Regions from separate parts of the Paenibacillus sp. sptzw28 genome, predicted to be linked through region 1. Evidence: a T-box and tRNA genes for the amino acid it is inferred to sense, from the RefSeq annotation. Region 1 holds a T-box; the other holds one or more tRNA genes.
The links. A T-box is a leader RNA that pairs with one kind of tRNA and senses whether it is charged. The one in region 1 lies ahead of argS (arginine--tRNA ligase), so its partner is inferred to be a tRNA-Arg.

Region 1 (4,037 bases):
GAACTGTTTGGCGGCGTCGAGCAGATATCGAGCCACTATAGAGGGTTCTCCCAGTCGAACCGCGTCACGGATCGCATCCGGGTATGCGGCCAGAGTTTTGAGACACTCCCACGCAGCAGAATCTGATAAGTAGTCCGCCGATTGTTCCAGACTGCCTTGGTTTGCTTCAGCACCAATCAGGCCGCACTTGTCCAGCAGCTTATGCGCTCTTGCAGCGGTGTACTGCAAATAGGGTCCCGTTTCCCCTTCGAATCGGAGCGCTTCGTCAAGCGAGAAATCGACCTCCAGCATCCGGTTGTGCTTCAAATCGCCGAATATGACCGCACCGATTCCGACGGCCTGCGCAACCTCATGCCGATCGGTAAGATCCGGGTTTTTACCGGCAATGATGGCTTCCGCTTTACTCACCGCTTCGTCCAGCACTTCATCGAGAAAAACGACCTGACCTCTGCGCGTCGACATTTTGCGGCCGCCGAATTTCATCAGCCCGAACGCGATATGCTCGCACCGGTCCGACCAGTCCATTCCCATCCGCTTCAAGACGGCAAACACCTGGGCAAAATGAAGCTTCTGTTCGCCGCCGACCACATAAAGCAGCTTATCGGCCCCCATTTCGTTCTTGCGGTAGATCGCAGTGGCCAAATCACGAGTCGGATAAATGGTCGTCCCGTCCGACTTCAATATGAGACAAGGCGGCATTCCTTCTTCGTCCAGCCGGACTACCTGCGCGCCGTCGCTTTCTTCGAGCAGCTGCAAGTCCGTCAGCTGACGGACTACATGGCCCATTTTATCGTTATAAAAGCTTTCGCCGAGAGTATGGTCGAACGTCACGCCGAGCCGCGCGTACACACGATCGAACTCCTCCATGCTAAATGCTACGAAATACTGCCAGAGACGCTGCGCCTCGGGATCGCCGTTCTCAAGCTTCCAGAACCAGCGGCGGGCGTCGTCCTCAAGTGTCTTATCCTTCTCCGCTTCATCGTGAAACTGAACGTACAGGCGCAAGCTCTCGCGTATCGGCTCTTGCCTCAGCTTCTCTTCGTCGCCCCACCTCGTATAGGCCTCCATCAGCTTGCCGAACTGCGTGCCCCAATCGCCGATATGGTTCACGGTAACGACATCGTAGCCGGATGCCCGGTATAGATTTGCGAGCGCATTTCCAATCATTGTGGAGCGCAGGTGACCAACGCCGAAAGGCTTGGCGATGTTTGGCGATGACAGATCGATTACGACCCGTCTTCCGTCGCCTTCGTCCGAACAGGCAAAATCCGGATGCAGAATGGTTTCGAGCAGCCGGGGCACCCACTGAAGCGGCTCGAAAAACAAATTCAGGTAAGGCCCCTTCGCTTCAGCACGGATACCTGTTGGCTGTTCGTTAATACGGATAGCCAACTCCTCCGAGATGGCGGCGGGAGGACGCTTCCACTGGCGCGACAAGGTATAGCAGGGGAACGCGACATCTCCAAGCTCGGGATTCGGGGGCAGTTCCAATATGGCGCCAATCTCCTCCTGCGAAAGCGGCACAAGCGGCAGCAGTCTCTCAGCTGCCCATCGCAGCAAAATATTCATTATCCGATCCTCCTTTTTTGTAATTCCCCAGGTCTTGAGAAAAAAATAAACCCCCGTCTCAATAAAGAGACGGAGGTGTTGTCCGTGGTACCACTCTTCTGGCATCTTGCTTGCTGAACATGATGACCGCTGCCATAAATGCAGACGGCCGCAAGAAGCCTCTTGAACACGTTAACGGTGTGACCGGATCGGCCTAAGGCGGCTAATTTGCCGCTATCGGGCGATCAACTCCCGGGCCCGCTTCCCCTGCTTCGCTGCACCGGCTTCCACCAACCCGGCTCGCTGCACGCATCGATCTGCAAGGTACTGTCCCGTTCATCGCTTGTAGCTGTTATTTCCCCTATTATATGCAACCCCCGGAAAAAAGCAAGGGGTATTTCACAGCCTTGGCGATGCCGGCGGCGGGCCGTCCAGCTTCTCGATTTTGCGGCATATATCGTACTGCCACTCCGTATCGGCGGTCATGGAAGCCAGCAGGGACATGTTGTACAGGTTCGCCAACTGGCGGCAGTATGCGGCATTAACAGCCAGGCAGTGCTCGAAATCGGCTTCCTCTTCCCCGCTCAAGCCGCGCCGTCCTTTAATGACCCACAGCTCCGCGAGTCGTTCGTGAATTGGAAATATCCCCATAACAACCCTCCTGAGACGCTTTGCGAATGCAAATTATGTTCCATTAGCAAAACAATTTGGCCTTCATTACTCCAGCCTTCCTCGGGCGGGATGTCAGGAGCAACGGCTTATTAGCCATTATGGCCAAAAGTCAGACAAAATTTTCCTATCGGGAGAGAAGGAGAGAAGGGGGATATTATTCCGGTTATCGTAAAACGAATTGACCACCTTGTAGATCGCTTGAGATACTACTCCTTTTGTTGGCGGGATTCATCCGTCGAGGTATCCTGCACGTAGGTTAAAATCGGCCTCCAGGCCTCGATCCGGTCCTCTGTAGTCCGCATCCGGGGCGTAGGTATGGGACTAGTGGAAGGCAACCTAAGATGCTCAGTCCGGGCCGTAGCGGGATGATCGGCAAAATGTTTCATATAGGTAGCGTACGACTTGCTCCCATTGAAGGCCAGCGCCCGGATGCCCGGGTAATTCTCTAGCAGTCCCGGAAGATCGTTCGGCACCGCCTCGCGGATGTTCGAATCCAGACTTCCTTCGCGCAAACAGGCGGCGATTACATCCCACAACGCTATGCCTCGCTGGCTGGCGAAAGCGAGCCGACTTGCGTAATCGGGGTCCGGCTCTCTGCCGAACAGCCCGTAAAGGACCGGCCAAAAATGATTGCGCGGATGACCGTAATATTGATGTTTTTCCAGCGATGCCGTGCCGGGCATGCTGCCAAGCACAAGAACAGTCGAACGCGCGTCGATCACTGGCGGGAATGAATGTACCTTCATACGGCAAACCTCCTTCGAGCAAAAGGGATACAGAGAAAAAGCGACCGCCGCCCGGGAGGATTTCCTTCCCTAAGCGCGTATCGCTTTAATTGCGTGCGTCTATTATGCCCTTGTCCGATTTACTTGATAAATCCAAGCAGCATTTCGCGGATAACCTTCGCCGCAACGATCTGCGTTTGCTCGGTTGGATCGTAAGCCGGCGCTACCTCGACGAGATCGCAGCCGACGATGTTGATGCCTGCGCGGGCGATGGCATGTACCGCATCGATCAATTCCTTCGATGTGATTCCGCCCGCTTCTGCGGTTCCGGTTCCCGGCGCGCAGGAAGGATCAAGCACGTCGATATCGATGGTCAGGTAGACCGGACGGCCTGCCAGCTCAGGGAGCGCCTTTTTGAGCGGCTCAAGCACCTCGAACGGATGAAAATTGATATTCTCGCGCGCATACTGCCATTCTTCACGGGAGCCCGAACGGATGCCGAACTGGTAAATGTTCTTGCCGCCCATAAGCGCTGCTGCTTTACGCAGCGGCGTCGAGTGGGACAGCGGCTCTCCCTCGTACTGCTCGCGCAGATCTGCGTGAGCATCGAAGTGGATAATGGCCAGGTCGGGATATTTGGCATATACCTCGCGGAAAACCGGCCATGAAACGAGATGCTCGCCTCCGAGCCCGACAGGCATTTTGCCGTCTTCAAGGACACCCCTTACGAAGTCTCCGATTATGTCAAGCGAACGGGCTGCATTTCCGAACGGCAGCAGCAGGTCGCCTGCGTCGAAATATTCGATATCTTCAAGGCTGCGGTCAAGATAAGGACTGTATTCCTCCAGACCGATCGATACCTCGCGAATGCGCGGCGGACCGAAGCGCGATCCCGGACGGAAGGATACGGTAAAGTCCATCGGCATCCCGTAGATGACCGCTTTGGATGCGGTGTAATCGTCGGAGCTCAGAATGAACACGTTACCGGAATATTTCTGATCAAGTTTCATCGGTGTTGTCCTCTCTGCCTTACTTGACCAGGTCTTCCACAAATTTCGGCAGAACGAAAGCCGCTTTGTGCAGACGAGGTGT
Region 2 (4,037 bases), 780 kb from region 1:
AGGATTTCTTCATTAAAGGCGTTACGCTGTCAGGTTTAAAAGGAGAATAAAGTTCCCGAATTGGCGATCTCTGGTGAAACAATACTTGACGAATGAATTGAGAATGGTTATCATTTGAGGAGATGGTGAGAACAATTATCATTTTCCATATAAAAGCTTGAAATTTGAAGGGAGCCGGTACAGTTTGGTTCGTTTAATTACATCGCAATTGGATATAAGCTATGAGAATAAAATTATTGTAGGAAATCTTTCTGTCGCGATCCCTCATGGGAAAATTACTGCGCTCGTCGGTGCTAACGGCTCGGGTAAGTCAACCATTCTTAAAACGATGTCACGCATAATGGCTCCTTCGTCCGGGGTAGTGATGCTCGACGGTAAATCCATTCATAAGCAATCGACAAGGGAGGTGGCCAAACAGTTGGCCATTCTGCCGCAAAGTCCAGTGGCTCCCGATGGACTTGCAGTGTCTGAGCTTGTAGCATATGGGCGATTTCCCTATCAAAAAGGGTTCGGTATGCTTTCCCGTGAGGACCGTTCTGTCATTCAATGGGCGATTGAAGCAACCGGTATGTCCGAGTTTGCGGATCGTGCCATCGATCAATTGTCAGGCGGGCAGCGTCAGCGTGCGTGGATTGCAATGGCGCTTGCTCAGCAAACCGATATTTTATTTCTTGATGAGCCCACTACATTTCTGGATATGGCTCACCAGCTTGAGGTCCTGGAACTGCTGAGACAGTTAAATGAAAGTTCCGGGCGAACAATAATAATGGTGGTGCATGATTTAAACCATGCTTCCCGTTATGCTGATCATGTGATTGCAATTAAACAAGGAAAAGTCTCCGCTGAAGGTACGCCTCAAGAGGTAATGACTACGGAAGTACTGCGGGACGTGTTCGGGATTGAAGCAGATGTTATTCCCGACCCGCGAACGGGCTTGCCTCTCTGTTTGCCGTATTCTCTCGTGCGGCATGAAGATCAGCCTAAACAAAGGATAAGTGAGAATGGCGTTCCAGTGGGATCCTTGTTGGCGGTATCGGGCTAATGAGTGCAACTCTGACTCCGGAGCAATTGGAGAATGAATACCATATTCTGTTCCAGCGACCTGAGAGTGTGCAATTTGAGTGTTCATTCGAAAATTTGGTGCAGCCGGCAGCGGCAAGCAGATTTCTGCAGCTATATGCCAAAGCACTTAAAGCTAAAGATTTAACTCCTGCAGCGACATATTTCGCTTCCTGGCTCCAGGGGTTGTGCAGTGCAGCGCAATCGATGATGTCTTTAAGCGGATCTTCAATGAATTGGTCGCTTTCCAATTGGAGTCTTCTTATGTACAGGAGAGGCGATTATACCGTATTGGCCTTCCTACCGACCTTCCCCAATATTATTCAGGCAGCAGAGGAGAACCGTGATTTATGGCGCTCCAATCTGCTTGGGCTGCTGTTTGGGGGCACCGTCCGTCCATTAATAGAAATAATGACATTGGAAACGGGATTGAACAGCGGACATCTATGGGCGCTCCTGGCAACCGGCATGTACAACCACAAATGTCGTATCCAGTCGTTCCAGCAACCTGATTCGCTATTGTTTAATCAAGTGCAATCGGATTGGGATTACATACAAGAGATGGAGGGGTCCGTCTTTGGACGTCAAAGCAATCCACTGGCAGTTAAGTTTCGCATGGTGTATGATCCGAGAAATCCCGGTGAGAAGCTGCCGGTTAAAGCGTCCTGCTGTCTCGCGTACTTGACCGAAGGACATGGATATTGCTATACTTGCCCGAAGTTAACGGCAGACCAGAGGGTTCAAGTGGGGAAGGATCTTGTCGCCAGGTTCTATTGAATATTCTGAATAGTTTTTCTTTGAAAAAACATTTGCATTTTGTCCAAGGGCGTGATATATTATTACTTGTCGCGCTTGAGATAATTCGACTGAAACGAAAAATGCGGAAGTGGCTCAGCGGTAGAGCATCGCCTTGCCAAGGCGAGGGTCGCGGGTTCGATTCCCGTCTTCCGCTCCATAATATGTGCCCATAGCTCAGCTGGATAGAGCGTTTGACTACGAATCAAAAGGTCGGGAGTTCGAATCTCTCTGGGCACGCCATTTAACATTAAAGCAGATATTCATAACGGGACGTAGCTCAGCTTGGTAGAGCACCTGGTTTGGGACCAGGGGGTCGCATGTTCAAATCGTGTCGTCCCGACCATAATCTGCTGCGGGTGTAGTTCAATGGTAGAACTCCAGCCTTCCAAGCTGGTAGCGTGGGTTCGATTCCCATCACCCGCTCCAACAATGACATCAATCGAGAAGCCTTTCTACTAGGCTTCTTTTTGCATTTGACGCACAGGCAGGATAAAGCATCCGATTTGCCGAATCTTTTTAGTAAAGAGGAGGTGACCCGTTTGCCAAAGCAGGTGAAGATATTCACTTCAAGTATTCCTGATGAGCTTGAAAACCAGGTCAACGAATTTCTCGGAACACTGGATAGCAGTGATGTTATTGATGTCGAGTATCGAACAATGTCGGCTATATCGACTGAGGACGATGGCGTTACTGAGCCGTCCGGACTTTTTTCAGTGCTGGTATTTTATAAAGAATGAGTATAAGCTGCAGTTCATGAGCCAAACCAGAGCCTCGAGCTTCGAGGCTTTTTTTTCGTGGGTCAAAATCACGGATAGTGAACCGGGAAGTGTGACCCATCAAGGCTTTACCATTTTTATCAGATGGACGAAAAAGCTTCAACCGTTCTTTATTTTGTAGTATGATGGTTAAAGTGAAAAAAGACGTCCGCAGGGCATGCGGGCGCGAATGCTGCGATGTGGTTTTGCTGGAGCAAAACTTGAGGAGGATTAATCATGTCGGAACAGACTGCATCGACATTAACGGCCAACCGACCGCACTCGAACAATTTATTACGTCGGGATGTTCGTTTTCTGGGCAATATATTAGGGGATGTGCTCGTACACCAAGGCGGCCACGAGCTTCTCGAAATCGTGGAGAAGATACGCGAAATGAGCAAGGCTCTGCGCGCGGAATTTGTGCCCGAGCTGTATGACGAATTTAAAAGCGTTATCGATGCGCTAAGTCCCGAGAATCGCCATCAGGTGATCAGGGCATTCGCGATTTACTTCCAGCTGGTTAATATTGCAGAGCAGAACCACCGGATTCGCCGCAAACGGGATTATGAACGCTCCGCAGGGGAGACGGTACAGCCGGGCTCCATTGAAAGCGCCGTTCAGGTATTGAAGGAACAAGGGATCGCCGTAAATGAAGTAAAGTCTATGATTGAAGGAATTTCTCTGGAGCTTGTCATGACGGCTCATCCAACGGAAGCGACCAGACGCGCAGTGCTTGATATCCATCAGCGCATTGCAAGCCAGGTTATGGAGCTCGACAGCCCCACACTTACTTACCGTGAGCGTGAGAAACTGCGTGAGAAGCTGCTGAACGAAGTTCTTACCTTGTGGCAAACGGACGAGCTGCGCGACCGCAAGCCCACGGTCATCGATGAAGTGCGTAACGGAATGTACTATTTCGACGAGACGTTATTTGAGGTGCTTCCGAGCGTATATGAGGAACTTGAACGCTGTTTGGACAAGTACTATCCTGATGAGCGCTGGCACGTTCCGGCTTACCTCCGATTCGGAACCTGGATTGGCGGGGACCGGGACGGTAACCCTTCGGTTACGGCGAAGGTGACATGGGAGACGCTGACGCTCCAGCGGGGACTGGTACTGGACAAGTATGAGGAGCTTCTTAAGAATTTGATGGGCCAGCTGAGCTTCAGCACTAATATTGTTACGGTATCAGACGAGCTGCTGCAATCAATGAAGCGTGACCGGGAGCAGGTCGAGCTGCGCAGCGTGGAAATGTGGCGCAACGAGAAGGAACCGTACAAGGTTAAGCTGTGCTATATGCTTGAGAAGCTGGCGAACACGCGCAATGACGCCTTGAAAGGCTCTCCAAGCCGTTACAATAGTGCGGAGGATCTTAAGGACGATTTGCTGCTTATCGACACAAGCCTTCGCCAGCATTTCGCGGAT

Region 2: it has a tRNA-Arg gene. The T-box ahead of argS (arginine--tRNA ligase) is inferred to sense a tRNA for this amino acid. The anticodon was not compared.

Annotation. Positions count from the first base shown of each region.
Region 1 is NZ_CP080545.1:117,578-121,614, forward strand. Features, by position in the region: gene argS (arginine--tRNA ligase) at 1-1,563, opposite strand, end outside; T-box leader at 1,632-1,897, opposite strand; gene KZ483_RS00495 (DUF7667 family protein) at 1,948-2,199, opposite strand; gene KZ483_RS00500 (DNA-deoxyinosine glycosylase) at 2,427-2,966, opposite strand; gene speB (agmatinase) at 3,086-3,955, opposite strand; gene speE (polyamine aminopropyltransferase) at 3,975-4,037, opposite strand, start outside.
Region 2 is NZ_CP080545.1:895,809-899,845, forward strand. Features, by position in the region: gene KZ483_RS04225 (carbohydrate ABC transporter permease) at 1-50, shown strand, start outside; gene KZ483_RS04230 (ABC transporter ATP-binding protein) at 185-1,042, shown strand; gene KZ483_RS04235 ((2Fe-2S)-binding protein) at 1,042-1,836, shown strand; tRNA gene KZ483_RS04240 (tRNA-Gly) at 1,940-2,014, shown strand; tRNA gene KZ483_RS04245 (tRNA-Arg) at 2,021-2,097, shown strand; tRNA gene KZ483_RS04250 (tRNA-Pro) at 2,124-2,200, shown strand; tRNA gene KZ483_RS04255 (tRNA-Gly) at 2,210-2,283, shown strand; gene KZ483_RS04260 (sporulation protein Cse60) at 2,256-2,594, shown strand; gene ppc (phosphoenolpyruvate carboxylase) at 2,850-4,037, shown strand, end outside.